3 regions of the Erwinia sp. INIA01 genome follow, and region 3 is predicted to be linked to each of the others. Evidence: predicted binding sites of a transcription regulator. Region 3 holds the regulator's gene; each other region holds the start of a gene.
What was found. The regulator Fur, encoded in region 3, represses iron uptake genes when iron is present. The targets are predictions, from matches to a motif close to ATAATAATGAGAACNACTATCAA.

Region 1 (10,697 bases), on a different contig from region 3:
AAAACCTTACTGGCTGGAATGTTACTCACCACATTAACCGGATGTTCTGTGGCGACGTATAGCCACAAACTGCAGGACGTTGAATCCGGCGATCGCGTGGGAATAAGTTTTGATAACAGAAATCTCGACTATATGCGCGTATATCCAAATACCGCCGAGTGCATTAATCTTGACTCCCCAGATAATGGCTATACGAATAATGCGATTGGCTTCCAGACGAAGTTGAGTAACAAGCTGCTTGGTTTCCCGGAGATCCCGGAAACGCCAGTGATGCGGCGCGAGTTCTGGGTCAGCGCCAAAGGTAATATCGCTATCCGTATGATTGCCGATAACGGCAGTTTCCATACAGTTTCCTTTAAGCCCAATCTGACTTCTTATTACTACGTGACCGGATCGTATAAAACCGGCGAGGTATTTGTTTATGAAGTCTATAAGACCGAAAAAGGATACTACGATAAAAAACCGGTTACCGATTTACAGCTAAAAAACTGCGACGACGGTAGCTTCAGATTCCAGAAGTTTTAACCCTTGCCAGCGCCGCCGGTTTTAACAAGTGAGCATTTAACCGGTGAGCTTTTCACCGGTGAATTTCCCGGCGTACCAGGCATCCAGTACCTGCAGCAGATTCTCCGCCTGTTCAGTGGTAAAACCAAAGTAGCGCCCTCTGCCTTCAATATTCAGCATCAGCATCGGTATATCTTCCCGCGAGTGGATATAGTCGAAAACGTAAACCACATCGCTGTGTTCAAACAGGTAACCTACAGCATTTCCCGCCTTGCGTTTGACGGTCACTCGCTTGCCGCCTGCGCTGTTCGCCTTCGACCAGATGATAAAATCGCGGATGGGCTGCGTCTCTCTGGCATAGTCGTCGCGAATAAAACCAAAATAGCTGGCATCGTCAGACGGGCTGAAGTATTCGGCAAGGGCAATGCGGTCGTTATCATCCGAAATTTTTACGTCAAATGAATAGGTATCTGCACAGGCGTTAAATTTAGTTTTAAATTCACAGGCACCCAGGCCTTCCGCACGGTATATCTCATAATATCGACCGGTAGCATATTTATGAAACGTTGAGCAGGAGGCCAATGCCAGACAGGACATTAATAACAGTGATTGATTAATTTTTTTCATTTTTCTTTCCATGAACATTTTTTTTGATGTTAGCCAAAATTCTATTCAATCCATTTAAGAGCTGTCTGAAATAACAATCAGCAGGACAAAACCCAGGCTTCGGGATAAAATTACGCCGGTAACCACTTCACCTTATTTCTTACCGACTGGAAGGCCCGCAACCATGAGCACCCTGCCCGCTGTTAAAATTCAATACTGTTCCCAGTGCAACTGGATGCTGCGCGCCAGCTGGATGGCCCAGGAGCTGCTTCACACCTTCAGCACCGATTTGGCCTCCGTCACTCTGGTGCCGGGCACCGGTGGGATTTATGAGATTACCGTCAACGATGAGGTGATCTGGAACCGTAAAACCGATAATGGCTTCCCGGATGCCGCCGAGATTAAGCGTCGGCTGCGGGCTATCTGCTTCCCGGAACGCGATCTCGGCCATATCGATCAGCACGCCAAACCTGCGGAATAATACGTCGCTGAGGCATCACGGCCGGGTAGATAAATACCCGGCTTTTACGGACGACCCTGCGTCATAATTACTGCCACTGCCACTGCCACTGCCACTGCCACTGCCACTGCCACTGCCACTGTTAATTCTACTGCTGTGCTATCCCCTCACAATCATCCCCGTAAAGGTCGTCGGAGCGGCACAGCTGGGTTTTAATCGCTTGAATTCGCTGTGGATTAGGCTTAATGCCATATCCCCCTTCGCGATACATCGTAAATAAACTTTGAATGTAAGTCATAGCGCGGGAATCAGGGCTGTTTCCCTCAGAGTAAACATCCAGCAGTTCCGTTCCTTTTTTATAATCTTTCGCCCAGGACTCCCCGCCCTGATAATAGAGATCGCCGAGTTCATAGCAGGAGAGTTTGAATTTCAAATCGCAGGATTTTTGCAGTAATGCCAGCGCCTTTTTGCCATCAACCGCAACACCACTCCCTGCCAGATACATCGAAGCCAGGTAATATTCACCGTTGCCGGGGTTAGCGGTGTTATCCGCTGCCGCATAGCGTTCGAAATACTTTCGCGCCAGAGCATAGTCTTCCGGTGCGCCATTACCGCGCTTATACATAAGCCCGAGAGAGAGCACCGCTTCCATATCGCCTTCTTCGGCCCGCTGCTGATAAACGTCCAGCATGGTTTGCGGCCGACGACTGGCGTTGAGCGTCTGTTCCACTTCAGTAAAAAGCTGCTTATCTTCCGTTGAAGGATAGGTCTTGCTCTTGAGGTAATAGGCAATAATGCCCAATTGATCCATCGCCTCATGACTTCCCTGCTTCGCGGCTTTGCTTAGCCAGTACGCTGAATGCTGCATATCATGGTCGTTTAAATACCGATTCCCCAGCGCAAGTTGATATTTCAATACACCGGATTCTGCCTGTTGAAAAATATAGCGCTGCTTATTGTCTGCTTTGATTTTGTAGGTGAGCACTGAGGCGGCGGAAATAATAATAACGGCAGAAATAGCGAGGGTGATTTTTGATCGGGGCTTCATTTTTCAGTCCTTATTGACAGAGACTGATGATGAATTGACTCTGAAGGTAAGCGTCTCCGTGAAAAATGAAAAACTACCCTCCGGATTCCGCCTTGTACAGGATTTTTAAAAAATTAAGATTATCCGCACGGTCAAAGCCTGTCGATAAAAGATAGAAATAAGAACGTTCTTAATATAAGAACAAATCAAGTTCAGGTGAAACTATCAGTAATAAATCTTATTACGACACGCAATTAACTATTTCTATTTTTTCCCCACAAAAAGAAACCCCGCGTGTAAACGCGGGGTTGAGTATTAATGCGGTACTAACAACGATTAGAAATCGACGTTTACACCCAGCTGGAAGCTGCGGCCCGGCATAACGGCCAGTGCATTGTCGTAGCCATCCTGCGCGGTGCTTTCCGTCAGCTCACGGCTGCTGAGATAATCCCAGTATTTACGATCGGTCAGGTTATATACGCCGCCGCTCAGCTTCACGTTTTTGCTCACGCGCAGCCATGCGGTCATATCCACCATACCGTAGCCCGGCACGCGCATATATTCTGCGGTGGAATCGGTGATTGGCGTACCCACGTTGGTGTAACTTTCGCGGTTGGTGGCTTCAGCCTGCTTGCCCTTAACAAAGGTGGCGGTCACTGCGGCACCGTAACGCTGGGCCGGATCGTCCCACGCCACGCCAACAATCGCTTTCATTGGTGCAACGCTTTCAAGATCGATGTACTTGTCGCCGTTGTAGCTCGACTTCGACTGACCTTTGCTGTATGCCACGCCAAGGTTAGCGCTCAGGCCGTTAACCTCTTCAAACCAGGTACCAAAGTTAACTTTGGTGCTGATCTCACCGCCCCAGATATAAGCCTTATCGCGGTTTTCAGCCTGATAGGTGGTGTAGATATTAGACGGTACGTTAACGAACTTGTCCGGGTTCGCCGCACGACGGTAGCGGGAATAGGCAATAAAGTTCTTATAGCTGTTGTAGTACAGCGAGGTGTTCAGCGTTACGCCTTCAACCGCTTCACCCTTCACGCCCCACTCGAAGTTGTTGCTGGTTTCCGTATCCAGATCGGTATTGCCAATCAATGCATATTGCTGCGGACCGGCATAGCTTGAACCCAGGTTCCACGAACCGTACAGCTGGCTGGCGTTCGGGAACTGCGCGCCGCGCTTGTACTGGATATAGGTCATCAGGGTTGGCGTCAGATCGTAGTTGAAGCTGATTGACGGCAGCACCTGAGTATCTTTATTAGTTTTACCGTACAGCGTTTCCACCGACGCGCCGTTCAGCGCGGTGCTGTTGGCGGTCAGATTATCCAGATTCTGCGGTTTGGTTTCCTGATGGGCCACGCGTACGCCTGGCACCACCGAGAAGTTGTGGCCACTGAGATCGAACTGGATATCGTCCTGCACGAAGCCACCCAGTACCGTGGTGCGGCTGTCGCCCTGCGGCTTCATCACCACGCTGAACGGACCCGGTGCCGGAGACTGGCTGAACGGGCGTTCTGCATCGCTGATGCGACCGTTCAGACCGGCGCTCAGGTTATGACGGCCCAGAGTTTTCGCCAGCTGCGTTTCCAGCCCCCAGGTTTTCACATTGTAGTCGGAGTACACGCGCTGCATGTTGCCGGTCATTTCATCCGGCATCAGCGTGTTGTCATGGGCTTCGGTCTTCTGCCAGTACGCTTTGGTGGTCAGGCTGTCAACCCACTGGCTCGACGGCGTCCACTCATCCTTCACCGAAGCACCCCAGCGGCGGGTATTACTCTGCTGGTTGGCCGGGCCGAGGATCGCAGAACCGCTGCTGTTCCAACTGTCGTAGTTGGTGTGTTTAACCTTGCTGTAGAAATCCAGCACGCCGGTAAATTTGTGCTCGTCGTTTGGCTGCCAGATGCCCGAGGTTAACAGCGCGTCGGAGTGCCAGTTAGCCGGGTAGGCATCATGCACGCCGCTGTTATTGCGGGTCTGCTGACCGTCGCGGCGGCTGTAGGCAATCAGGCCGCGCATGGTCTGATCGCCTGCGGCAGCGGTAATGCCGTTGTGCCAGCTGCGGCTGGAAGAATCGTAGTCGCTCTGATAGCCGAAATAGGTATCTTTACCCGGCTGCAGATAATCATCTGCAGATTTCGGCTGGAAGGAGACGGAGCCGCCCATGGCGTTGTTGGCGTAGGAGGTTTCGGTGGCACCGGCAACGATATCGATCTGCCCGTAGACATAAGGATCGATGTAGTCGCGGCCAATCCCGAAGGTGTTCACGCCCGCACGGCTGGCGTAACTGCGGCCGGTCGCATCCGGCTGTGGAATGCCGTCAACGTCCAGCGCCACGCGGTTGCTTTCCAGGCCGCGAATGTTGTAGCCGGTGTAGCCGCCGCGGTCGAAGCCGCTTTTACCGTCGGAAGAGCCGCCGCTGGAACCGGTGGCGCTAATCGCCAGCTGGTTGCGCATCACCGATCCGAAATCGTTGCTGCCGCGCTTTTGCAGCTCGTCAGCGGTGATGGTGGTTTTAGTCCCGGCGACTTTTTTGATCTCCGGGGCGGTCACGGTCATTACCGGTTCGTTGTTTTTAACCGGTTTGACCAGATTCTGTTTCTGGCTGGTGTTAGCGCTGGTCGCCACGTCGTTTTGCGCAGAAGGCGCTTCTGCGGCGTTAACGGCAGCGGTAAAAAACGTTCCCATGACGAGAGACGTCTGCAGCAATCCCCTGCGGGATGAAAATTTGAGCATGTCAAATACCCTGATCTATTTTATTGGTATTTGCCCGGCATCGGCTTCCTGTACAAACGGGTGTGTAACGAATCTAAAAGGGTATTGCAGGTGAATCTTTATATTTTGCGACATCATATATAAATGATAACCATTATCAATCTCAAATTAATAATTATTTACAATTTGTCGCGGAACTTTTTCGCTCAAAAAACGTTGCGTTGTCATTGAAGTGTGCAATGGAGCAGAAGCGCCAGCCCGTCATTACCAGGCAACCAATTGATAATAAGAATAAAAAAGGAATGAGTGATAATTAACTTAAATATGAGGCCGGGTTCGATACGCGATTACAGAATGGCTTCACCGCAGGGTGATGAAGATAGCGTCGGGAGGATGCAAAGCGGCGTTAAGTGACGGAAAAACAGCGAAACTTGCTGAATTATTGAAGCTTCTCACTCTGCGGGTACGTTAAGTCGATTGAATCTGCGGAGAATCGATACGATTGAGCCAGAGAGCGGGCTGGCTTTCTGGCGGGGCTGTTAAGCTGAGTGACTGGTTGCCGGCTGGCTTAATAAGGTTGAGGCCGCGAACCAGCCAGTCAGGAATAACGGGCGATCAGGAGGCGGCGAAGTCCGTCAGCACCGCGCCTTCCATGCGGTAGCGCACCCACTCGTCCTGCGGTGCTGCACCGATGCTTTTATAGAAATCGATGGCGGGCTGATTCCAGTCCAGCACGCTCCACTCCAGACGACCGCAGCCCCGTTCTACCGCCAGTTTGGCAATGTGGCGCAGCAGCTGCTTCCCGGCCTTTTGTCCGCGAAAACACGGTGAAACGTACAGATCTTCCAGGTAAATACCGTTTTTCCCCAGCCAGGTAGAGTAGCTGGTGAAGAACACCGCATAGCCCGCCGGGACGCCATCGATCTCACAAATCAGCCCTTCCGATTTACTGTCATCAGCAAACAGCGTCTGCTCAATATCCTGCTGTGTGGCAATCACTTCATGCAGCGCTTTTTCGTATTCGGCCAGTTCGGCGATCATCGCGAGGATCAGTGCGGCATCGCTGCGTTCAGCGCGGCGGATAACAAGTTTCATGGATATTCCCGTCTTACATTGAGTTGATGGCGGGCAGAATACCCGCTAATCTCGGATGAATGAAGTGCATTGTTATCAGTATATAGTGAATTTTATGCATCCAAATTTACGTAACCTCGACCTCAATCTGCTGCTGGTATTTGACGCGGTCTGGCGACACCAGTCGGTCGCTCGCGCGGCGGAGGAGCTGGCGTTGAGTAATTCGGCGCTGAGCCATGCGCTAAGCCGCCTCCGCCGCCATCTTGGCGATGAGCTGTTTTACCGGGTGGGCCACGAAATGCAGCCCACCCTTTTTGCCACCGCGCTGGCGGAATCGGTAAATAACAGCCTGTCGCAGCTTAACCAGAGCGTGCAGAAACGCCCCCGCTTCGATCCGGCAACCAGCCAGCACGAATTCACCTTTGCGGTCACCGACTTCACCACCTTCAGTCTGTTCCCCGCGCTGATGGCGAAAGTCCAGCAGCTCGCACCGTGGATTCGCTTTCAGTTGATTCACAGCGAACAGAAAGTGGCGCTGCACGAACTGATGGCCGGGCGGGTGGACTTCGCATTAGGATTCAGCGAGACCCACGATCGCCGGCTGCCGGACATTGACGAAATGGACTGGATGGAAGATGAATACGTGGTGATCGCCTCGCCGCGTTTTTTCCCTGCGGATCGGCCTGTTGACCTGGCGCAGTATATTGCCGCCCGGCATCTGGTGGTCACTCCGTGGAATGAGGAAACGGGGTATATCGATAGCGAGCTGGCGCTGCTGGGGCTGGAACGACATATTGCTCTGCGGATGCCGTCGGTACTCGGCGCACCGTTTATCATCGCGCAAAGCCCGTTGCTGATGACCATTCCGCGCTATGCCGCCGAGCGTTTGCAGCACAGCGTGGAGTACGCAATCCATCCGCTGCCGTTTGCCATTCCGCGCTACACGGTCAAAATTTACAGCTGGCAGAAAAACAGCCAGCGCGATGCCTGCCGCTGGCTGCTTGAACTGCTACGCGGGTTAAAAAATCAGCCTGCGTGAGTCAGCTGCTGTTCAGCGCTTCCCGCATAACGGTTTTCGCGCACCGGCAAATCCAGCCGCTCGCGCAGCGTGGTGCGATCGTCCTGCTGCCAGTAGCCGCGTTCGGCCAGAATTGGCAGCACATAACGAGTCACGTCTTCCAGCGCCTCGTTCAGTACCGGACCACAGATGATGAAACCGCTGGCTCCGCCCTGCTCCACCCAGCGAATAAAGGTGTCCGCCACCTGCTCCGGCGTACCAAAGAATTCCCCCTTCGGCAGTGTGGTGCGATAGGCCACTTCGCGCACCGTCAGCTGTTCCTCTTTCGCCAGCCGCTTGATCTGATCGGTGGTTGAACGGAAGGTATTTTCTCCCAGCGTGCCCAGTTCCGGGAACGGACCGTCAGGATCGTACTGGCTGAAGTCATGATGATCGAAGAAGCGCCCCAGATAGCTGAGGGCATCGTCCAGCGACAGCAGCGACAGCAGATAGCGGTATTTTTCTTCCGCTTCGGCTTCCGTTTTGCCGACAATCGGCGTGATGCCGGGGAAAATTCCCGGGGTCGGTTTCTGCTGAGCACGAGCTTCAGCGTCCAGCTTGTGCGCATAGCTTTCCGCTTCTTCCAGAGTGCGGGCGTTAGTAAACACCGCATCAGCGGTTTTGGCCGCCAGAGCAATACCGGTATCGGAGGCACCGGCCTGGAAAATGACCGGCTGTCCCTGCGGCGAACGCTGAATGTTCAGCGGCCCGGCCACCGAGAAGTATTCGCCTTTATGATTCAACGCGTGCAGTTTTGAGGCATCAAAGAACACGCCGCTCTGCTTGTCACGAATAAAAGCGTCATCCTCCCACGAGTCCCACAGCCCCTGCACCACCTGTAAATACTCTTCGGCAATGCGATAGCGCTCTGAATGCTGCGGATGTGCGCGGCCAAAGTTGCGCCCCGATCCTTCCAGCGGCGAGGTCACCACGTTCCAGCCCGCTCGACCGCCGCTGAGCAGATCGAGCGATGCTACCTGCCGTGCAACGGTGAAGGGATCGCTGTACGAAGTGGAAATGGTCCCGGCCAGGCCGATCCGGTGCGTGACCGAGGCCAGCGAGGAGAGCAGCGCAATCGGTTCGAAGCGGTTAAGGAAGTGCGGCAGCGACTTCTCATTAATGTGCAAACCGTCGGCAACGAATAAAAAATCCAGTCCGGCGTCTTCTGCTTGATGCGCCAGCTGGTGATACCAGTTAACATTGACGCTGGCGTCAGCAGGTACGTTATGGTGCCGCCAGGCATTCATATGACCACCTGCTCCCTGTAACATCAGGCCGAGTTTAATCCGGCGTGCAATCTGGCTCATAAGCTAACTCCGTGGTAATCCGTGGTAATAAGATATGCCTTCAGATTTCCATAAAATTGCCGCAGATTTAAATATCAATATTGGCTTTGCATTGCCGCTTTGTGTCTAACTCACTGGAAATATTGCCATGATCGTTCGTCCCCATCAGCACTGGTTCCGCCGTCTGTTTTCCTGGCGCGGCGCGGTGCTGTCCAAAATTATGTTTCGCCTTGGCCTGAATCTGCTGATGTCGATTATTGCGGTAATCAGCCTGCAATGGTACGAAACGCTGGGCGTGCATCTGACCACCGCGCCGTTCAGCCTGCTGGGTGTGGCGATTGCGATCTTCCTCGGTTTTCGCAACAGCGCCAGCTATGCCCGATTCGTTGAGGCACGTACGCTGTGGGGAACGCTATTGATTACCAGCCGCTCGCTGCTGCGTCAGGCTAAAGGCGCGCTGCGTCGCGATCCGGCGGCGGTGGCCGAATTTACCGCCCTGCTGCTGGCCTTTAGCTGGGCGCTGAAACATCAGCTGCGCGGCACGGACAGCAGTGACGATATCCGGCGTCTGCTCCCTGCCGATTGGCAAAATGAGGTGCTCAACAGCCCGTTTCGCGCTAACCGGCTGCTGCTCGCCCTCGGCGAGTGGCTGGCGCAGCAGCGCGATCGCGGTGCGATCTCCGACCTGCTATATAACGGCATTGACCATAATCTGAATACCCTGTCGCAGGTGCTGGGCGGCTGCGAACGTATCAGCAACACGCCGATCCCGTTTGCCTACAGCCTGATACTTCAGCGCACGGTGTATCTGTTCTGTACCCTGCTGCCCTTTGCGCTGGTCACCGACCTGCACTATATGACGCCGGTAGTGTCGATGTTTATCTCCTACACCTTCCTGTCGCTGGAATCGCTGGCGGAAGAGCTGGAAGACCCGTTTGGCGTCGATTCCAACGATCTGCCGTTGAATGCCATTTGTAATACCATCGAACGCACCCTGCGCGATATGAACAATGAAGCGCTACCGCCACCGCTTAAACCTGATGACCGATTCAATCTGATTTGAATTCAACCGTTCATTTCCCATCCCGAAACAGCGCGCAATGCGCTGTTTTTGCTTAAAGATTATTAATCGCGGCTTGCCTCAGCAAATTGATGGATTTCCATCATAAAAGCGGTTTCCCCCGTAAAATCCGCTGACTATAGTGAAATAGCGCCGCCCGGCGGCCACTCAATCTGCTTGATGCCCTACACATAATAATCAGGAGCTGCCATGTTTCCGTCTTCATTACCCAAGGCCCGTACGCTCGATCCCCACGCCGTTCCCTCGCTGCGCTGGGGCATTATCGGCCCGGGCTGGATTGCCGAACGCTTTGCCCGCGCGCTGAAAGAGTTCACCTCGCAGCAGCTGGTGGCGATAGCCTCCCGTTCGCAGGACAGGGCCAGCGCCTTCGCCAGCAAAATGGGCATTCCGCAGGCTTTTGGCAGTGCCGCCGAGCTGCTGGCCTCACCGGATATTGATGCGGTGTACATCGCTACACCGCATAACCATCACTACCCCGACGGACTACAGGCGCTGAACGCTGGTAAGCACGTATTGATTGAAAAACCGCTGGCGCTCAACGCGCAGCAGGCGCGTGGCCTGGCCGAATTGGCAAAAGCTAAAGGTTTGCTGTGTATGGAAGCGATGTGGTGCGACTTCCTGCCAAAATACGACATTATCACCCAGCTGCTGGAGGATGGTGTGCTGGGGGATTTGCATACCCTGCTTGCCGACCACGGTGAATTTTTCACCCCCGATCACCGTATCTTCAACGCAGATTTAGCGGGCGGGCCGATGATGGATCTCGGCAGCTATCTGATCGGCTTCAGCGTGAAAGTCGCCGGTGCGCCGGTGTCCATCCACGCCACCGGGCAGCAGGTGCCGGGCGGTGTGAACGGTCAGACCTCAATGCTGCTGACCCACAACAA
Region 2 (10,697 bases), on a different contig from region 3:
GAAACCGCCGCCGCCGCCGGACAGGCCGTGGAAGCCCAAATCGCCACACAGGTTGTATTTGCCTTCGCGGCAGGCTTCACACTCCTGGCAGGAGAGGATCGGCTCAACCACCACGCGGTCACCGGCTTTGAATTTGGTGACGCCGCTGCCCACTTCTACCACTTCACCCGAAAATTCATGGCCCATCACGATAGGTGCGATATCGCCGCTGATTTTATGCGGCTTTTCTACCGGCACAAAAATCGGGCCGGCAAGATATTCGTGCAGATCGCTGCCGCAGATCCCGGTCCACGCGACTTTGATTTTTACCTTCCCTGCGGAAACCGTCGGTTCCTCAATATCATCAATACGAATGTCGCGAGCCTGATACCAACGTGCTGCTTTCATAGTTATTCCCCTGAGATTGGCTTTAAACCTGTCCATTGCCGTGGTGTCAGCAGGGCCGGAGCAGGTACTCGCGCTGGAGAATGCGAAAGGCGTGCCACAAAATATGATTAAAATAAAAATCATAAAATTCATCATCTTAAAAGTGATGCAGTGGCGTTGCAGGTGTAACGATATGGACGGGTGTAACAGGTGCACCGTTACAGGTGTAACGCGTGTGCGAATAAAAAAAACCGTAGGCGTGTTGAAAAGTAGTCGGACAATATTGAAGGGCTAAGGGGACGCGGTGAATAGTGATAGCTGAAGATGTTATCGTCGATGCGGATCTGGGAACGACGGGACAGCTTCTGCTCAAATATCTTGACAAGGTCGTCTTGCCAAAGATGTGGGAGGTTTGTCCAGATACGCTGCGCCGCGATGCTGAGTATCGTTGAGATGTAATTGTCATACGAACAACAATACTTATCCGCAAACTAACGAGCACGCCATAGGGACGTCTTTATGCCCATTACCGTGATCCTGATACACAACAAGTTTCAGGCCGATGCGATATGCCGCTCGCTTGAAGTCTTCACGACCGTGCGTGAGCATGATGCGTGCGTATTCGACCTTATAGATTTCAGAGAACGTGCAGGTGGCAACAAGCGGTGCATGTTGCGATAGTCAAACCATTTCGTCGCAAATAGCTCCGTCTCAACGGCGCAGCGGGACAGTCCGATGTTCTCGGATACCCACCTGTCCATGTCTGAGGTTGTCATCTCGCGCGTGAACTCGTCCTTCTCGCCGTCTGGTGTGCCTAATAATCTTTCCACGCCTAAATAAAATTTTACTTACTATTGAGCGCAGATGATAAACGCTGGCGTGGGGTTTTAAAAACGGAAAAGACAGGTTGTTGAGGGGTGAGGATGAGGCGGTAAATCATAGCCTTATTCTGAGCGTTTTTTATGGGTACTATTTTCAGCTCAGCGAGGAATTCGTGGACAAGCCGTTTTTGCAGTGCGCGCAATAAGAAACTATGCTAAATGTTGTATTGAACCTATCTATGTGACGAGAGGGAGTGATGAGAAAAAATAAGCAAAGTCTTCTTGCTGAAAAGGTAGTAGCTAAGACGGATAATAGCAATAAACCAGAAAAGAAGCGAAAAGAGAAAGTCGTTCTCTCTAGTCTCCGAGGTAAGAAAGTGTCAGGGTATTTGAAATGCGACAGGTGCAAGGTGATTCATTTAGAAAACTGGATCTATTCATACACGGATGGTACGACAAAACGACTTTGCCGCTTCTGTAAAGGCTTTGATTTGGATAAAGCAAAAGGTATCAAGAGAGATTTATTAAATTATTGCGTTGATGGCTCTGCATTTGGAGGAAAGCGCCGTTAATACCTAATTAGTGACGTGTCAACCGGTTTGCCTGATTATCTTGGCAGAGTCCTGGTATCGACCTTAGCCTTTAGGGATTTTTTTTTGGTACCTCATAATATTAAAAAAAGAAAGAGATATGTAATAACTACAGGAGCAAGGTACTTAAAACTCACCCAGAAATTCAATTATAAATAAGGCGTATTGCGCCTTATTTATCTAGCGACATAACTGAATCAATCAGGCTTCACAGAAGTTACTTCACCGTCCTTAATAGTGATAATTTCCATGATGGTTACTATCTGAAGTATATAATTTTCATTCAAAGTCATCATGCCGTTGATTTTGCAATCCTCTGGCGAAAGGTTTTAAAATTCAAATTTACCTTGGGCATCAGTTGTAGTCTCAAACCGCCCCACCAAGGTACGAGAGTCTATTAGCGACAATTGTTGTGTATCATAGTTATAGTCCGGTGTATTTTTCAGATAGGATGTATGCGGAATAAGAGTTATTGAAACACCATCACCTATTTTTACATCACCACCATGAGTAACGCCGAAAATGTTGAAGGCGGAGAGCACGCTTCACTCTCCAGCCTTTAATCTCACCGGGCAGATGCCCGGCTAATGCTTAACGGAACGGCGGTTCGTTAAAGGTACGCAGCTTGCGCGAGTGCAGACGATCGCCCTCGGCGCGCAGCAGATCGATCGCGCGAATGCCGATTTGCAGATGCTCGGAAATCGCTCCTTCGTAGAAGCGGTTCGCCTGGCCAGGTAGCTTAATCTCCCCGTGCAGCGGCTTATCGGAGACGCACAGCAGCGTGCCGTACGGTACGCGGAAGCGATAGCCCTGTGCGGCAATGGTCGCACTCTCCATATCCACCGCCACCGCGCGGCTGAGGTTAAAGCGCAGCGCGGAGGCTGAATAGCGCAGCTCCCAGTTGCGATCGTCGGTGGTCACCACCGTACCGGTACGCAGCCGCTGCTTGACCTCTTCGCCCGGCATGCCGCTGACCAGCTTGGTGGCGTCGTACAGCGCGCGCTGCACTTCGGCAATGCTCGGGATCGGGATATCCGGCGGCAGCACCGCGTCCAGCACGTGATCGTCGCGCAGATAGGCGTGCGCCAGCACGTAGTCGCCGATGGTCTGGCTTTCGCGCAGCCCGCCGCAGTGGCCAATCATCAGCCAGGCGTGCGGGCGCAGCACCGCCAGGTGATCGCAGATAGTTTTGGCATTCGACGGGCCAACGCCGATATTCACCAGAGTGATCCCCTGGCCGTTTTTGGCGATCAAATGCCAGGCAGGCATCTGGTGCTTCTTCCACGCCAGATCGGAAACGGTCTGCTCCGGGTGCGGCGTATCGTGGGTGATGGTGATGCCACCGGCGCAGGACAGCGCCTGATACGGCGATTCGGGATCGGCGATCTGCTCGCAGGCCCACAGCACGAACTCATCGACGTAACGGGTGTAGTTGGTAAACAGCACGTAGGGCTGGAAATCTTCGACCGGCGTGCCGGTGTAGTGGCGCAGGCGCGCCAGCGAAAAGTCGGTGCGCAGCGCATCGAAGTGCGACAGCGGGAAGGTTTCACCTACAGCCAGCAGGCCGTCGGCGTTTTCATCGCCAATCTGCGACAGTTCGGTGGTCGGGAAGTGCTGGGCAATGCCCGCGCTCATGCTGCGATCCAGCGCCAGGCCGGAGCCGTCAATCACGTAAGGGAAGGGGATCTCCTGCTGCGACGGCAGTACCTCAATGGATACGCTGTATTCGCTGCTCAGCAGCTCCAGCTGCTCGCTCAGATAGTGGCGCGCCAGCGCCGGGCGGGTGACGGTAGTACTGTAGCATCCGGCGCGGGTAAAGCGGCCAAAGGCGCGAGTCAGGCGCTGGCTGGGGGCCACGCCGTCCCAGCTGACGCGCAGCTGCGGATAAACAAACAGCCCGCTGGCGCGGGCTGCGGCGTCCGGCAGGCTGCCGTCGGCAATAAAGGCGGTAATGGCATCGCGCAGGGCGGCGACGGCGGCATCGTACTGCGCTTCCAGCTTGTCCAGTGCCTCGGTAACCGACAGCGACTGGTTCTGAGAATAAGTCATTCAATCTCCTTACATCGTTTTCCCGTATTGCCAACAGCCTAACTGAAGATAACGACAAAAGGAGGGGATGCCGGAATTATTTATTGCGCTTAGCTGCTGTCACCCGGTTCGAAGGCGAATTTAATCTGCTCTTCCAGCGGTTGCGGCGCATCGTCGAGCATCGCCATCAGCCGCTGGCCCACCTGCTGGCCCAGTTTTTCATAGTTCAGCCGCATCGAGGTCAGCGACGGGAAGGTGTGATCGCAGTCGGTCGAACCATCCAGGCAGGCCACCGCCATATCGTAAGGCACCTTCAGCAGCCGCCGCTGGCATTCGGCCAGCACGCCGATGGCGATCTCTTCGTGGCTGCAAATAATCGCGTCCAGATCCGGCTGGTTTTGCAGCAGCTGACCGAGCGCAAAGCGGCCAAACTGCAGGCTCGGTGCATCCGGCACGGTGATCATCAGGTCGGCGTTCTGATAGTGCGCCAGCATCGCTCTGTGCCAGCCGTTCAGCTGCTGCTTATGCAGGCGGTTATCGGTCTGTGCGCCGATAAAGGCAATGCGGCGATAGCCTTTTTCCAGCAGCGTGCGGGTCAGCCGTTCGGCGGCGTCGCTGAAGGCAATATTCAGCGTCAGATCGGCGGAAAACTGCCCGGCTCCGCAGACGTTGACCGTCACCACTTCCGATGACTCCAGCATCTCGCAGGTTTTCGGCGACAGCTGTGCGGCGAACAGCACCAGCGCGGAAGGGCGATGCTGAAGCAGTTTTTCCACCAGCGGCGTTTCGCCGTACTGATGATATTCGTGGCAGGCCATGATTAGCTGAAACGGCTGATTGCTGAGGGTGTGCTGTAGCGCCTGCACGAAGCGGGTGCTGGCACGATCGTGCTGAAAAGGATAGAGCACCGCCACGGTATGCGACTGCTGGGAAGCCAGCGCGGCGGCGGCCTGATTGGTTACGTAGCCCAGTTCACGCACCGCCTGTTCCACTTTCCTCAAGGAGGCTTCAGAAACCTGCGACGGGTCACGCAGCGCGCGCGATGCGGTCATTTGCCCAACCCCGGCGTGGCGGGCCACATCCTGTAGGGTGACGCGCTGCTGCGGGCTGGCAGCCAGCTCGGCGGCGGGCGTGCTGGCTTCATAACCCAGTGCGCGGGCGGCTTTTTCAACTTCACTGCGGACTTTGTCTGACACCAGCTCCGGCGTGCGCATCACTCGCGACACCGTCATGACTCCAACGCCAACATAGTCAGCAACATCCTGTAGCGTCACGCGACCACTACTACGACGCTTTCGCATCCTGGTTCTCCTGAACGCTCTGTTACGCGGCGCTGCCGCGCAATGATTTACCCTGCTGACAGTGTGCCGTTCCGGATAAAAGACAACAACTGGTTAACCAGCAAATGATATGCCGATCACAGTTACTGATAGCTTTAACAGTTAGCGTTAACTTTTTAGATCTCTATCACATTATTCCGGGCGGTTCGACACTACTCTGCTCGGGCGAAAAGAGAGAGGTGACCGATAAATGTTGAAAGAACTCCTGACTGCTGACGTTGTGCAGATTGTACCAGCCTGTGAAGACTGGCGTCACGCAGTTGCGCTGTCCTGCCAGCCATTACGTGACAACGGTACGATCGAAGCCCGCTATGTTGAGGCTATCTACCGTTCGCATGAAGCGATTGGCCCGTACTATGTCGTTGGCCCCGGTATTGCCATGCCCCACGCTCGCCCGGAAGAAGGCGCGAATAAACTGGGCATCAGCCTGACGCTGGTGCAGCAGGGCGTGAACTTTGATTCCGAGGGCAATGACCCGGTGAAGCTACTGTTTGTGCTGGCGGCGACCGACAGCAACAGCCATATCGGCATTATCACCGCGCTCGCCGGGCTGTTTGACACGCCTGAAGATACCGACGCGCTGATGGCTGCCACCAGCGTTGAACAGATTTTATCCATTATTTCACGTTATTAAACGACCAGAGGAACAACATATGAAAATTACCGTGGTATGCGGCAATGGCCTGGGCACCAGCCTGATGATGGAAATGAGCATTAAAAATATCGTGAAGGATCTGGGCGTTGCGGCGGAAGTCGATCACGTGGACCTGGGTTCGGCAAAAGGCACCGCCAGCGATATCTTTGTTGGCACCAGCGATATCGCTGAGCAGCTGATTGCACAGCAGGTGGGCGGCAAAATCGTCTCTCTGCAAAACATGGTAGACAAAGCGGCGATGAAAGAGCGTATCTCCGCCGCACTGTCGGAACTCGGCGCGTTATAATCAGGAGCCATAATGGAATTCTTCCGTTTCTTAATGAGTGACGTGCTCTCCGAGCCGTCAATACTGGTTGGCCTGATTGCGCTGATTGGTTTGGTTGCACAGAAGAAACCCGCAACTGAAGTGATCAAGGGAACGGTGAAAACCGTGATGGGCTTCCTGATCCTCGGTGCCGGTGCCGGGCTGATTGTTTCTTCGCTGGGTGATTTTGCGGCGATCTTCCATCACGCCTTCGGTATTCCGGGCGTGGTGCCGAACAACGAAGCGATCGTGGCCGTGGCGCAGAAAAGCTTCGGTACAGAGATGGCGATGATTATGTTCTTCGCCATGGTGATTAACATCGCGATTGCCCGCTTTACCCCGTGGAAATATATCTTCCTGACCGGTCACCACACGCTGTTTATGTCGATGATGGTGGCAGTGATCCTGTCTACCGCCGGAATGCGCGGTGCCAGCCTGATTGCGGTCGGTTCGCTGGTGGTGGGCGTTTCGATGGTGTTCTTCCCGGCGATTATTCATCCGTATATGAAAAAAGTCACCGGTTCGGACGATGTTGCTTTCGGCCACTTCTCCTCAATCTCCCAGCTGCTGTCCGCGTTTATCGGCAGCAAGTTCGGTAATAAAGAGAAGTCCACCGAGGACATGCAGGTCCCGAAAAGCCTGCTGTTCCTGCGCGACACCCCGGTTGCTATTGCCTTCACCATGTTCTTTATCTTTATTTTCACCTGTCTGGTGGCCGGTCCGTCGGCGGTAAAAGAGATGAACGCCGGGGGCAAAAACTGGTTCATGTTCTCCCTGATGCAGTCGATTACCTTCGCCGCCGGTGTATATATCGTTCTGCAGGGCGTGCGTATGGTGATTGCCGAGATCGTTCCGGCGTTCAAAGGCATCTCCGACAAGCTGGTGCCAAATGCCAAACCGGCGCTCGACTGCCCGGTCGTGTTCCCTTACGCGCCAAACGCGGTGCTGGTTGGCTTCCTCAGCAGCTTCGTAGCCGGTGTTCTGGGCATGTTCCTGCTGTATGCGCTGAACATGACGGTGATTATTCCGGGCGTGGTGCCGCACTTCTTCGTCGGTGCCGCAGCGGGCGTGTTCGGTAACGCCACCGGCGGCCGTCGCGGTGCAATCCTCGGTGCCTTCACTAACGGTCTGCTGATCACCTTTATCCCGGTGTTCCTGCTGCCGGTACTGGGCAGCATCGGCCTGGCCAACACCACCTTCAGCGACTCTGACTTTGGTGCGGTTGGTATCCTGTTAGGGCTGATTGTGCGCTAATCGCTATCAGTGCCAGACTGACCGAAAAAGAGGCGAAGTTATCTTCGCCTCTTTTTTTATGCTCGTTTCTGCGGCCGCCGGTCAGCAAGGCCCGCGTGCTGCCGATCACGCGAAGTTATTTTTTCGGTCAGTAATGATACATTCACATTACTAAACAATAACCCACAAAAAATCACATCTTTTATTGAAATCAATAATCATTCTCATTAAATTGATTCCTCCCTTTTCCTTCCTCGCTCGTTTGTAAGACTCGTCACTATGAAAAAATCCCTGAAGTTTTCGCTGTTAAGCTCGCTTGTTGCCCTCGCCATTGCCGTGCCTGCGGTACAGGCTGAGCAACCCACCGCTGAAAAAACGCCGGATCGGAATCAGAAAGACTCGACCAATAAAGAAGATAAACTAACCATTGGTGAGAAGAGCAGCCAGGGCGATAACACCATGGTGGTGACCGCCAGAGAGCAAACGCTACAGGCACCCGGCGTGTCGATTATCGACAGCGAGGCGATCAAAAAGCATCCCATCCAGCGCGATGTCTCTGAGCTGATACGTACCATGCCCGGGGTCAACCTTACCGGAAACTCCAGCAGCGGCCAGCGCGGTAATAACCGTCAGATCGATATTCGCGGCATGGGGCCGGAAAACACGCTGATCCTGATCGACGGCATGCCGGTCAGCAGCCGCAACTCGGTGCGCTACGGCTGGCGCGGGGAGCGCGATACCCGGGGCGACAGCAACTGGGTGCCGCCAGAAATGATCGATCGTATTGAAGTGATCCGTGGACCGGCGGCGGCGCTGTACGGCAACGGCGCGATGGGCGGGGTGGTGAATATTATTACCAAACCGGCGGGCAACGACTGGCACGGCAGTTTTAACAGCTATTACAACGTTCCCGAGCATAAATCAGAAGGGGCCACCCGCCGCTATAACGCCAATCTGAGCGGCGCGCTGGCGGATAATCTGACGATGCGTATTTACGGTAACTGGAGCAAAACCCAGGCCGACGGGCAGAATATTAACGACGGCCATACGGCGGAACGCAGCGGCAAATATGCCGGGATGGTGCCAGCGGGGCGCGAAGGCGCGATCAATAAAAACATCAACGGCGTGCTGCGCTGGGAATTTCTGCCGAGGCAGGCGCTGGAGCTGGATGCCGGGTTCAGCCGTCAGGGCAACCTTTACGCCGGGGATACGCAAAACACCAACAGCAGCACGCTGGTGAAAGCCAACTACGGCAAAGAAACCAATATCATCTATCGCCAGACGCTGGCGCTGAAATACACCGGAGCCTGGGATAACGGCGTTACCACCAGTAACTACGTTCAGTTTGAGAAAACACGCAGTACCCGCCTGAATGAAGGGTTGTCCGGCGGGCTGGAGGGGCTGTTCAGCACCACCAGCGAAGGGTTTTCCACCATCAATCTGAACGATACCAACCTGCACTCCGAGGTAAATATTCCGTTTGATTTCGGCGTCAGTCAGACCGTTACCTTCGGGGCCGAAATGAATCATCAGACGATGAAAGATCCCACTTCCAATATTGTGACCACCACTTCTGAGGTCAACGGCGTGTCCAGTACCGACCGCAGCAGCTACAGCTCGGCGGATATCTATGGCGTCTACAGCGAAGACAATATCGATCTGACCGATTCAACCCGCCTGACGCCGGGGCTGCGTTATAACTATCAGTCGGTCACCGGCAGCAACCTCAGCCCGTCGCTGAACCTGTCGCAGGAGCTGGGCGATGACTTTACCCTCAAGCTGGGGATCGCCCGCGCCTGGAAAGCGCCAAACCTGTACCAGACTAACCCCAACTATCTGCTCTACAGCAGCGGTAACGGCTGTTACGCCAGCACCACCAGCTGCTATCTGCAGGGGAACCGCGATCTGAAGGCGGAAACCAGCGTTAACAAAGAGATCGGCATTGAATATCACCATGACGAAGTGCAGGCCGGACTGACCTGGTATCGCAACGACTACCACAACAAGATCGAGGCGGGCTACACGGCGGATTATTTCAACGGCACCTCTAACGTCTATAAATGGGAAAACGTGCCCGACGCGCTGGTGCAGGGGCTGGAGGGAACGCTGAACTTCCCGATTAGCGACAGCCTGAAGATGAATAACAATTTCACCTATATCATCGAAAATAAAAACAAAACCACCGGCGATTACCTGTCGATTATTCCGAAATACACCATTAATTCGACGCTGGACTGGCAGGCGACTAACGACCTGTCGTTACAGGGGACGTTGACCTGGTACGGCAGGCAGAAACCGCAGCAATATAACTCGCAGGGTGAAGCCACCTCAGGCAGTGAAAAATGGCAGGTGTCACCCTATACGGTGTTGGGCATGAGCGCGGTGTACAGCGTGAATAAAGCGGTGGACGTCACCGCCGGGGTGGATAATCTGTTCGACAAGCGGCACTTCCGTGAAGGTAATGCGTTAACCTCCGGGGCGAACGGCACCTACGCCTATGGCGCCGGGGCACGTACCTATAACGAATCGGGCCGGACTTACTATATGCAGCTGGGCATGCACTTCTGACGCACCGCGCGCGGCGTCTGCATCCGGGCGACGCGCGCTTTTTCAGGGAACACAGACAATGAGTCATCGACCGGATCACCGGCAAATATGCCGCGTCATTGCGCGGCTGGGAGTATTCACGATTATGCTGCTTGGTGCAGGTAACAGCTTTGCCCGACCGAATCTCACCCCGCTGGGGCCGAATATCGCCGACCGGGGATCGGCGTATTACCATTTCACCGTCCGCCAGTTTGACTCCGCCGACGGTCGCCGCCATTACAAAGTGTGGACGGCGATCCCGGACAAAGCACCGCCCGCCTCGGGCTATCCGCTGCTGTATCTGCTGGACGGCAACGCGGCAATGGACAAACTTTCCGACGATCTGCTGCGGCAGCTGTCGGCAGTAACGCCGCCGGTGCTGGTGGCCGTCGGATATCAGACCGATCTGCCGTTCGATCAGCTGGCCCGCGCTTATGACTACACCCCGGCGCACTGGCGCGATCGGCAGAATCGGGGCGGCCGGGAAGGCGGCGGCAGCTCCGCATTTCGCCAGCTGCTGACGCAGACCATCGCGCCGCAGGTGGAAAAAGGGCTGCCGATTGACGCGCAGCGGCGAGGGCTGTGGGGCCATTCTTACGGCGGGCTGCTGGTGCTCGACAGCTTTCTCTCCGCGCCATCATTTAACGATTACTTCGCCGCCAGCCCGTCGGTGGCGCAGGATGATTTCGTGCTGCTCAAGCGGCTGGGCGCGGTCACCAAAGATGAAGCGAAGGGCAGGAGGCTGCACCTGCTGGAGGGCGACGGGGATCTGCC
Region 3 (10,697 bases):
CCAAAAACTGGAACGCGATCCTGCCCAGCCGCAGCATTTGCTGACGGAAACCGGCGTTGGCTATCGCTTTATTCCCTGAATCACGGCAATAAAAAAGGCCATTCAGTGAATGGCCTTTTCATATTTACTGCAAAAATAACGTCAGACTCAGGCGTTTTTCAACACCGCGCTAACGATCTCTACTGCTTCTTTCTCTATCTTCTCGCGATGCTCGGCACCGAGGAAGCTTTCACAGTAAATTTTGTAGGCATCTTCAGTACCTGAAGGACGCGCGGCAAACCAGCCGTTTTTGGTCATCACTTTCAGGCCACCAATGGAGGCTCCGTTGCCTGGCGCGGCGGTCAGACGATCGGTGATCGGATCGCCTGCCAGCGTGTCTGCACTCACCATTTCCGGCGAAAGCTTCGACAGCGCGGCTTTCTGAGCAGACGTTGCCGCTGCCTGGATACGGTTGTAGCTTGGGGCACCAAAACGCGCGGCCAGTTCATCATAGTGCTGCTGCGGATTCTTACCGGTTACGGCGGTGATTTCTGCCGCCAGCAGACACATGATGATACCGTCTTTGTCGGTCGACCATGGGGTGCCGTCGAAGCGCAGGAAGGATGCACCCGCGCTCTCTTCACCGCCGAATCCGAAGGTCCCGTCAAACAGGCCATCAACGAACCACTTAAAGCCCACCGGCACTTCCACCAGCTTACGGCCGATATCGTCAACCACACGGTCAATCATTGCACTGGACACCAGCGTTTTGCCGACTGCAACATCTTTGCCCCACTGCGGACGATGCTGGAACAGATAGTTCACCGCAACCGCCAGATAGTGGTTAGGATTCATCAATCCGGCAGGCGTGACAATACCGTGGCGGTCATAATCCGGGTCGTTAGCAAACGCCAGATCGAACTTGTCGCGCAGCGCCAGCAGGCCCGCCATTGCACACTCGGATGAGCAGTCCATACGGATCACGCCATCTTTATCCAGGTGCATAAAGCGGAAAGTCTGATCGACCGCATCGTTAACGATGGTCAGATCGAGCTTGTAGAACTCAGCGATCCGCTGCCAGTAGGCAATGCCGGAGCCACCCAACGGATCGACGCCAATTTTCAGGCCCGCTTTCTGGATTGCCGGGATATCAACGATCTGCGCCAGGCCTTCGATGTACGGCTGGATCAGATCCTGCTCCTGCAGATGGCCGCTGGCCCATGCCTGATCCAGAGAAATACGCTTAACGTCTTTCAGACCGCCCTTAATTAAGGCATTGGCACGATCTTCCACCACTTTGGTGACGTTGGTATCCGCCGGTCCGCCGTTTGGCGGATTATATTTGATGCCGCCATCTTCCGGTGGATTGTGGGAAGGCGTAATCACAATGCCGTCCGCCAGTGCCGCGCCAGCTTTATTATGCTCAAGGATGGCGTTGGAAATCGCAGGGGTCGGCGTATAGCCATTATCCTGCTGCACAATCACATCCACACCGTTTGCCGCCAGCACTTCCAGCACCGAGATAATCGCCGGTTCTGACAACGCATGGGTGTCCTTACCGACGTAGCAAGGCCCGGTCACGCCGTTCTTTTTACGTTCTTCGGCAATAGCCTGAGCAATAGCCAGGATATGCGTTTCATTGAAACTGTGACGACCCGCGCTACCGCGATGACCTGAGGTGCCGAATTTTACTGCATGTTCAGCATTACCCAATTCAGGCTGCAATACGTAGTACTGCGATGTTAGCTGTGCAACGTTAATTAAATCGCTCTGCCGGGCTGGCTGCCCGGCACGGGGGTGATTGGCCATTGGCGCTTCTCCCTGACGCTTCGGTTAAAGGGTACCGCAAACTTTCTCGGTCAGTTCCGCCGGGAACTGCATCGATAACATGATATGTTCCACCATGCTGCGCTTGCGGCCGGTATTAGTGTTGGTGATTACCCAGTAAGGGGTACCCGGAATATGCTGAGGCTTGGTATGCGTACCATTCTGAGTCAGCGTCTGCTGGTTACCCGCGAAATAGACCCGCGTGCGGCCATGCAGCGACTCGGTGGCATCGCCAAAGGCTTTGGCGTCCAGGGTGTATAAAGTCGATAAAATCAGCATAAACCTGTTCACCACTTTCTTCTGCTCGGCATATTCGTCAGAAAGCAGCAGTTCACGCACGGCGCGAACGCGATCCTGCGGGCGAGGTTCAGATTTCACGACAGCGGGCTCTTTAACCACCTGGGCAACGGGTGCCGCAGGCGCGGTCTGCCCCGCAGTGAACTTCAGCATACGGCGTAAAATGTCCGATGCGCTTTCCCCAATATGCTGAGTATGGCTGGCAATATAGCGGTATAGCTCTTCGTCGACTTCTATCGTTTTCATCTTTATCCAGTACGGTTGTTGCTTCTATCAGAATCGAGCGCAAAAACAGATACGATCTTCAGGATCGTCTGCTTTCTGGAACCCGGATCCTAACTTCAGGATTATAAAGTTAAATCCAGCCCGGGTGTAGCCTAAGCCCTCTTTGCCAGCAAAAGTCAGAATTTGCCGTAAAAAGATCGTTGGCAGCGCCTGTGCTACCCCCGGCAGAAAATGTAAAATCCATGATACCCTAAGCCTTCGTCCCAACTGTAAGAACTTTGCTATGAATTTGAATGTCCGCCTGCAATCTGAACAATCTGCAACAAACGATCTGCCTCTGGTATTGATCCACGGGCTTTTTGGCAGTCTTGATAACCTGGGAATCCTCGCTCGTGACCTCAAGCAGAACCGTCGGCTGATTCAGATTGATGTACGCAATCATGGTCTTTCGCCACGCTCGAACGAAATGAGCTACGCGCTGATGGCGCAGGACGTGCTGGAAACGTTAGACGGGCTGGGCATTGAGCGTTTCGGCGTTATCGGCCATTCAATGGGCGGCAAAATCGCCATGATGCTAACCGCACTGGCACCGGACCGCGTGGCAGGACTGGTGGTGATTGATATGGCACCGGTCGCCTACCCTACCCGCCATCATGATGATATCTTCGCCGCGCTCCAGGCAGTTACCCATGCTGGTATCACCTCGCGTAGTCAGGCCGCAGCGCTCATGCGCCAGACATTGACGGAAGAGGGTGTGATCCAGTTTCTGTTAAAATCTTTCCACGAAGGTGAATGGCGTTTTAATGTCCCGGTGCTGTATCAATGCTACGACCAGATTATTGGCTGGCAGCCAGTGCCTGCCTGGCCGCATCCTGCGCTGTTCATTCGCGGCGAGCGTTCACCCTACCTGGCCGATGAATATCGTGACGCACTGCTGGCACAGTTTCCTCAGGCGCGGGCGCATGTTGTGGCCGGGGCCGGTCACTGGGTTCACGCTGAAAAACCTGATGCAGTTTTACGCGCAATTCGTCGATTTTTTGTGCTGTAAAAACAATTATTTCCCTATGTTGTTAAAACATTGTCGTCATCACTTTCACTGGGGTATGATGCGCGCTGACATTTTTCCGCTGGTGATTTTTACGGCGGATAACGGCCTGACACATCAGAAATCCAGCCTTTCAGTATCACTAATCTATGGCAAAAGAGAACACGGACCGCACAACGATCGATCTGTTCGCAGATGAACGTCGCCCGGGACGACCGAAAACTAATCCGCTGACGCGTGATGAGCAGCTGCGCATCAATAAACGTAATCAGCTTAAACGCGATAAAGTTCGCGGGCTTAAGCGTGTCGAGCTGAAAATGAACAGTGAAGCCGTTGACGCACTTAACCAACTGGCCGAAGCGCGCAATATGAGCCGCAGTGAACTGATTGAAGAGATGTTGCTAAACCAGTTAAAACACCTTCAGTCCTGAATACACCGCGTGCTATCAACGCACAAAGCGACAAATGCCGCAGGATTACTCATTTATCCATTGACGGCGGTCTGCTATTATTACGGCTATCTGCAAAAATTTTGGCAGCCACCATATCATTAAGATTCAAGAGGTTATTAAACTCATGGCAATCGTAGGCATTTTCTTTGGCAGCGATACAGGCAATACGGAAAACATTGCAAAGATGATCCAGAAACAGCTGGGTAAAGACGTTGCAGAAGTTCGTGATATTGCCAAAAGCAGCAAAGAAGACCTTGAAGCCTTCGACATTCTGCTGCTGGGCATTCCCACCTGGTATTACGGTGAAGCCCAGTGTGACTGGGATGACTTTTTCCCTACGCTGGAAGAGATCGACTTCAACGGTAAGCTGGTAGCCCTGTTCGGCTGTGGCGATCAGGAAGACTACTCAGAATACTTCTGCGATGCGATGGGCACTATCCGCGACATCATTGAACCAAACGGTGCGATCCTGGTGGGCCAGTGGCCGACCGAAGGCTACAATTTCGAAGCTTCTAAAGGCCTGGCGGATGACAACCACTTCCTGGGTCTGGCGATTGACGAAGATCGTCAGCCAGAACTGACCAACGAGCGCGTTGATAAGTGGGTTAAGCAAATTTTTGATGAACTTCAGTTGAAAGAAATCATCGAAGCCTAAGCTAAACGGCCTGATGTGAGAGACATCTCACATCAGGCCAGTGATTTTTCCTATAGAAGTAATAGATACGTATTTGTAACTTCCACCTGTAAAAATGTACAATAACCCTATCGGTTACCCGCTTTCTCATCCTTCAGCCTCTCTAAACGATCTTTTGCGATCGCCGTGCGGCGGAGTGAGATAGAGCGAAATGTTAACTTTGTAAGATTTGGACGCAGGCCTCACTGGACGTAATGACATTAATCCTTACATCCAATAGTGGTATCAGGCATTCCTTGTTGTTTTCATTTCGATGTATGAGTTCTATACTGTGACGCATCCAACTCTAGCGTCAACCGATGTTCAGGGCTTTTCAGCCACTAAGTGACTAGCAAAGTAACAGGACAATATCCGCATGACTGACAACAATACCGCATTAAAGAAGGCCGGCCTGAAAGTCACGCTTCCACGACTGAAAATTCTGGAAGTGCTTCAGGAACCAGAAGGCCATCACGTCAGTGCGGAAGACTTGTATAAGCGCCTGATTGATATGGGCGAAGAAATCGGTTTAGCCACGGTCTACCGCGTGCTTAACCAGTTTGATGACGCAGGGATCGTTACCCGTCATAACTTTGAAGGCGGTAAATCCGTTTTCGAACTGACTCAGCAGCACCACCACGATCATCTGATCTGCCTGGACTGCGGTAAAGTTATTGAATTCCGCGACGAGTATATCGAAGCACGTCAGCGTGAAATCGCGACTCGCCACGGAATCAAGCTGAGCAATCACAGCCTGTATCTCTATGGCCATTGCTCTAAGGGCGACTGCCGCGAAGACGATACGCTGCACGACGAGTAATCCGTTCTGAAATCAGTATGAAACCGGTGGCTATGCCCACCGGTTTTTTTTGCGCGTTATCCGGCATAGACCGGCAGGACGTTCCAGTACGAAAGTATGGAAACCAGCGCATTCACCGCGCCGAAGATCAGCACCAGAACGATCGGTGCCGTCCCTCCTCTCACCTGCCAGGCAGCGTTGGTGAAACGTTGTCGGGCCTTTCTCGCCAGCATTGCCGGAGTGATCACCGCCCACAGCGTAGCCGCCAGCCCGGCATAACCAATCGCCACAAGAAAGCCGTTTGGCCAGATCATCGCCGCCGTCAGCGGAAGAATAAAGGTGACCACCGTCGTTTTTAACCGACCGAAGGCTGAACGATCAAACTTAAACAGATCGGCAAGATAGTCGAAGAACCCCAGACTGACACCGAGGAATGAACAGGCGACGGCAAAGTTCGAGAAGATATCCAGCAGCAGATTCAGATAGGGGCTGTGCAGCACACCCGACAGTGCGGCGACCAGCACGTCGATATTTCCGCCCTGTGCTGCAATCGCTTTGAATTCGTGGCGCGGGATATTGCCCATCGTGCCAATAATCCAGATAAAGTAGATCACCAGTGCCAGCAGTGTGCCAAACACCAGACAGCGACAAACCCGGCTGCCGTTCTTTTGATAGTAGCTGACCAGCCCGGCGATATTACCGTGATAGCCAAATGAAGCGAGGCAAAATGGGATCACCATCCACAGATAGCGCAGGTAGTGGCTTTCCTCCCCATGACTGTCCAGCAGTTTCACCGGTTCGATATGCCACAGCAGTCCGCCAAAGATAATCAAAAACGTAATCACTTTCGCGCCGAGAAAAATCAGCGTCATACGACTGACCATTGCCGTACCCAGCCAGATAAACAGCGCTACCAGTAGCGTAAAAGCGAACCCAGCGCTGCGGGCAGAAACCGGCAATGATAGCTGGCTCAGCGTATGCTGGATAATCGCTCCACTGGCGGAGATATAGGCATAGGTCAGTATCCCCAGAACAAAGGCGACGGACAGACCGTTAATCAGATTCCAGCCCCGTCCCAACAAATCGCGAGTGATCGTGTCGAAGCTGGAACCGGCCGGATAATGCAGACTGGCCTCCAAAAACAGCAACCCGGAAAGCAACATGCAGAACCAGGTGATAATCAGTAATGCTGACGACCAGAGAAACCATGCACCGGACATCACCACCGGTAACGAGAACATCCCGGCACCGATAATCGTGCCGCTAATAATTAGCGTTCCCCAGAGTGTAGAAGGCAGGCGGGCGGGGGAAACCGGTAAATCCATGACTAATCCTTAGCAAAAAACGGAAACTTACCGCCATCACCGGAATTATTCACTGGATGCACGGCATTAACGCCGCATATTCTACACCAGGCCGCACCCGCGAACTAGTACAATAATCAGTTTGCTACCATGGTTTCCTGCAGATAACGCCAGCTCGGCGGCTGGGTTGCGCAGTTAATGACCGCCAGCGAAATACGATGCGAATGATTATTCTGCTGCTGTTGCAGTTCGTGATACTGGATGACCACCTCATCCCCCCGCTGCGAAATAACGTTGAACTGCTCAATGCTTATCGTCATCCCCTGACGCGCGCCGGTTAAGCGGTTGAATAAGTCCTCAACGTCTGCCAGTGCCAGGCTTTTACCGGTCGGGGTGACCATCACAAAATCTTCAGCAAAATGCGTGAGCAGCTCAGCAGTCTTGCTGCCGTCGCCGTGAAAGACAGCCTCAATCAGCTGATGCAGAACAATGACGCTCTGTGATGCCTTGTTAGTAAGATCGATCATTGGATTTCCTTATGAAAACGTCGTTGATAAATTAGCCACAGCGGCAGTAAACCGCTCACGGCTGCAATAATAAATGCCAGATGCCACGCCAGTTCACCAGGAAAATAACGGCTCAGCACCGCCAGCAGTAGCGTAAACAACGCGGTGCCGAGGCTGAACGTCAGCTGCCGGTTAATATTCCACAGCGTACTTCCCCCACTCATTTGCTGCTCGTTCAGTTCAATTAACGCCGTGGTCTGCGCGCAGTTTGCGGCAATCCCGCCGCCAATCCCCATCAGCAGATAGGCCGCACACAGGATCCCACTGCTACTTGTATCACTGACTAAGGACAGCAGCACAATGCCGCCGCTATGCAGCAACATGCCGCAGGTGAATAAGCGATGTGCGCCTGCGCGATAATAAATCCGCCCGGCCACCAGCATCGCCGCCAGCGCGCCGACGCCGTAAAGCAGCATAAAGCTACCGGTATGCCCGGCACTGAAATGCAAAACCTGCTGCAGGTAGAAAATGTTAAGCAGGTTAACCCCGGTAAACACGCCCGGAACGGCATAGTAAACGGCGATGGACAGATTCAATTGAGGATTGCGCAGCAGACTGAGATCGAGAATGGCCTTCGGCTGGCGGCGGTAGTGCCGTAGATAGCCCCACCCCAGCAGTAAAGAAACGCCCAGCCATAATGCAGCCTGCGGTACAGCGTGCTGCTCGCTAAACAGCGACAGGCTTCTCAACAGCGTACCCAAAGTGCCGCAGATCAGAATGATTCCGGTGATATCTGCACGTGTGCGCTCAATTGCCTGTGGGCGAATCCATATCGCCGCCAGCAGTGCCGCAAGCAGGCTGAAAGGAATATTGCTATAGAAGATCCAGCGCCAGGAAAGCACATCCACCAACATGCCCCCCAGCAGAGGGGACAGCGCCGGGGCAATCAGCGCTACGCACATGATCAACGTCGATATAGCGGCGCGCTGCCGCCCCTGAAACAAATTAAAGGTTAGCGCCTGCCCTACCGGTATCAGCAACCCTCCACCCGCGCCCTGGATAAAACGCCATGCAACCAGCGTGCTAAAAGAGTCGGCCTGCGCACAGCCCAGCGCAGCGATGCTGAAAATCAGCATTGAGGCGACGATGGTCTGCCGGGTGCCAAAGCGTGAAGCCAGCCAGCCGCTCAACGGCACGATCAGCGTCAGCCCCAGAATATAACTATTAGCCACCCAACTGATGGATTCCGTCGCCACGGACATCTGCGCCGCAATCGACGGTAGCGCAATGGCTGACATAAAAATATTAATACAATCAATGAAAAAGCCGAGCAGAAAGATCGCTGCAACCCGATAACCATAGTGCATTGTCATACCTCCACGCGCAGCATAGCGGTGGTTGACCTGACAAATAAAGGCGCATAAATTTAAATGATTGTTTGATTAAACTGAATAATCCCATGCATGCCCATCTCGATAAGATCCACACCTTTTTTGCCATTGTCGACAGCGGCAGCTTTACCCGAGCCGCCAGTAATCTCGGCTTGAGCCGCGCGATGGTCAGCCTGCATATCAAAAGCCTGGAACAGTTGCTTGGCGTCACACTGCTGGTACGCAATACCCGTAGCCTCGCCCTCACCGGCCACGGACAGCAGTTTTATCAGGATTTTAAGCTGATTTTCGCTGATATCGACCGTGCGGTATCGCGAGTCGCCACAGAGCATCACTCCCTTTCAGGGGAACTGCGCATCACCTCCACGTGGGAGTATGGCCAGCAGTTCCTGATGCCGCTGGTCAGCGAGTTTTGCCAGCGCCACCCGTTGCTGAAACTGAACTACAGCGTGGGTGCCTCACTGGATGATTTGGTCAGTAATAAACTGGATGTGGCGATAAGACTGGGTGCACTGCGCGACTCATCGCTAAAAAGCCGCAGGCTGGCAGACTATGCCATTTTACTGGTGGCTTCACCTGCTCTGGTAAACCGCTTTCACCCGCAGGATCTGCAGGAGGTTTCCGCCCTGCCCTGGATACACAACAGCAACCTGACTCATCCCGGCCGCTGGACGTTTCGTGGAGCGGATAATTGTCTGTCCGAGCTGAAGTCCGATGCTGCTTATACCGCCAACTCCGCGCAAATCGTCCGCCAGATGGTACTGGCCGGGATGGGCGTCGCGGTGCTGCCGGAATGGCTGGTACGCGAAGATATTGCCGCAGGCAGGCTACAGCATCTGTTTAAGGCGTGGCAGCTGCCGGATCAACCGGTCAGTGCCGTATTTTCCGGGCAGGGGGAAATGCAGCGAAAAACCCGGCTGTTTATCGATTTTCTTTCTCAGAAACTGTCGATGTCGCCGGGTTAGATCAGACCTACAGAGGCATAACGTGTTCTGTACGGCTGAAGCGCTTGCCGTCAGTGCTACTGGTGCGCACCCAGACTTCCCCGTTAACTAGCGGGCGATGGCTGTCGCTGTAGCGCTGCCAGCTGCGCCCCTCATCGATGGAATATTCCACCAAAACCCCCGGTAGCGCGGTATTTGCCTGCAGATAGCTATCGACAATTACCGCACCCGGCTGTGGCAGGCGCCAGGCAATACCGGCTTTGTCGAGCCTGGACAGTTCGCGCTGCCCCAGCAGGTTAGCAAAACGCTGCCAGTCGCGATGCAGAGCCTGCTGGTCAACGTGATGCGTTTTTCCCCCCTGATACTCCCTGCCCTGCTGGTAATCCTGCTCCCACGCGGCGCGGTGCCAGCTGCGTTCGGCTACCGCCAACACCCTTGGAAAAATCATCGATTCAACCTGACCGTCGGTACGAACCGTTTCGCTCCACAGCTGCGCCGACAGACCGTAAGCACCCGGCCACGGCTGTTCCGATTTGGTATCAAAGGTATTGCCGTCGCGGTCAACCGAGGTTTCAGCATTCTGCGGCAGGTTATCCGGCGCGAAGCTAAAGACCTTACGTTCATCGTTATAGCGAGTGCCCCAGTAGTAACCGCGCTCCAGCGGGTTAACCTCTGCAGGGAAGTCGAGGTAGACATAGTCCGGGTTGGAAATTACCACCTGATATCCCTTATTGGCCCAGTCGTTGACGCTGGAAGCTCCGCCCCAGAACAGCGTATCCCAGAAGTTCACCCGCACGTGCTGAGTGGCGAAATCGCTCGCGGCGTTAGCATCCTTAAGACCGTCCTGCCAGGCCTGCATGTCGCCAATACCTTTTTCGGCAACGATCCGGCTGACCTTCAGGCCAAAATAGCTGGGCAGATGTGACAGATCCTCAACTTTACCATCCTTAATAATACGCTGGCAGACTTTAGATTTTGCCCATGGCTTGTCTTCGTGGCTCATATCCTTAATACCCTTTCCGGCCTCAGGATGTCTGATATCGGTGTAGCCCGCTCCAAGATAGATATTTTTCGCCTCATCTCCACCAAAATGCCAGGTGGTCAGCGGCACGCCAGCCTGTTGGTGCATCAGATCGATTTCGGTGATGACCTTATCGGCAAAACGCAGCGATGAATCCAGGCACGGATTCAGGTAGCTGGTGCGATCGTAAAACTGTACCGACGTGGTATTTGAAGTATCGCTGGGATCGCGCAG

Region 1: a site for Fur is predicted at 5,451-5,473, ahead of OMR58_RS18410 (TonB-dependent receptor domain-containing protein). Genes of this name have one in related genera too.
Region 2: a site for Fur is predicted at 7,549-7,571, ahead of OMR58_RS25020 (TonB-dependent siderophore receptor). Genes of this name have one in related genera too.

The regions. Positions count from the first base shown of each region.
Region 1 covers NZ_JAPDNC010000010.1:171,998-182,694, forward strand. Annotated here, with positions in the region: gene OMR58_RS18390 (hypothetical protein) at 49-525, shown strand; gene OMR58_RS18395 (hypothetical protein) at 562-1,131, opposite strand; gene OMR58_RS18400 (SelT/SelW/SelH family protein) at 1,295-1,591, shown strand; gene OMR58_RS18405 (tetratricopeptide repeat protein) at 1,719-2,618, opposite strand; gene OMR58_RS18410 (TonB-dependent receptor domain-containing protein) at 2,934-5,333, opposite strand; gene OMR58_RS18415 (GNAT family N-acetyltransferase) at 5,928-6,407, opposite strand; gene OMR58_RS18420 (LysR family transcriptional regulator) at 6,490-7,425, shown strand; gene OMR58_RS18425 (LLM class flavin-dependent oxidoreductase) at 7,413-8,750, opposite strand; gene OMR58_RS18430 (bestrophin family protein) at 8,878-9,792, shown strand; gene OMR58_RS18435 (Gfo/Idh/MocA family protein) at 10,000-10,697, shown strand, end outside.
Region 2 covers NZ_JAPDNC010000022.1:10,623-21,319, forward strand. Annotated here, with positions in the region: gene OMR58_RS24980 (2,3-butanediol dehydrogenase) at 1-387, opposite strand, end outside; gene OMR58_RS24985 (hypothetical protein) at 1,445-1,759, shown strand; gene OMR58_RS24990 (hypothetical protein) at 2,107-2,319, opposite strand; gene OMR58_RS24995 (AMP nucleosidase) at 2,369-3,826, opposite strand; gene OMR58_RS25000 (LacI family DNA-binding transcriptional regulator) at 3,916-5,106, opposite strand; gene OMR58_RS25005 (PTS sugar transporter subunit IIA) at 5,336-5,779, shown strand; gene OMR58_RS25010 (PTS sugar transporter subunit IIB) at 5,799-6,086, shown strand; gene OMR58_RS25015 (PTS ascorbate transporter subunit IIC) at 6,099-7,358, shown strand; gene OMR58_RS25020 (TonB-dependent siderophore receptor) at 7,617-9,905, shown strand; gene OMR58_RS25025 (alpha/beta hydrolase) at 9,964-10,697, shown strand, end outside.
Region 3 covers NZ_JAPDNC010000012.1:29,343-40,039, forward strand. Annotated here, with positions in the region: gene kdpE (two-component system response regulator KdpE) at 1-79, shown strand, start outside; gene pgm (phosphoglucomutase (alpha-D-glucose-1,6-bisphosphate-dependent)) at 148-1,788, opposite strand; gene seqA (replication initiation negative regulator SeqA) at 1,813-2,349, opposite strand; gene ybfF (esterase) at 2,612-3,376, shown strand; gene ybfE (LexA regulated protein) at 3,523-3,804, shown strand; gene fldA (flavodoxin FldA) at 3,950-4,480, shown strand; gene fur (ferric iron uptake transcriptional regulator) at 4,875-5,318, shown strand; gene mtr (tryptophan permease) at 5,375-6,622, opposite strand; gene OMR58_RS19920 (hypothetical protein) at 6,739-7,128, opposite strand; gene OMR58_RS19925 (MFS transporter) at 7,125-8,474, opposite strand; gene OMR58_RS19930 (LysR family transcriptional regulator) at 8,567-9,463, shown strand; gene OMR58_RS19935 (beta-N-acetylhexosaminidase) at 9,471-10,697, opposite strand, start outside.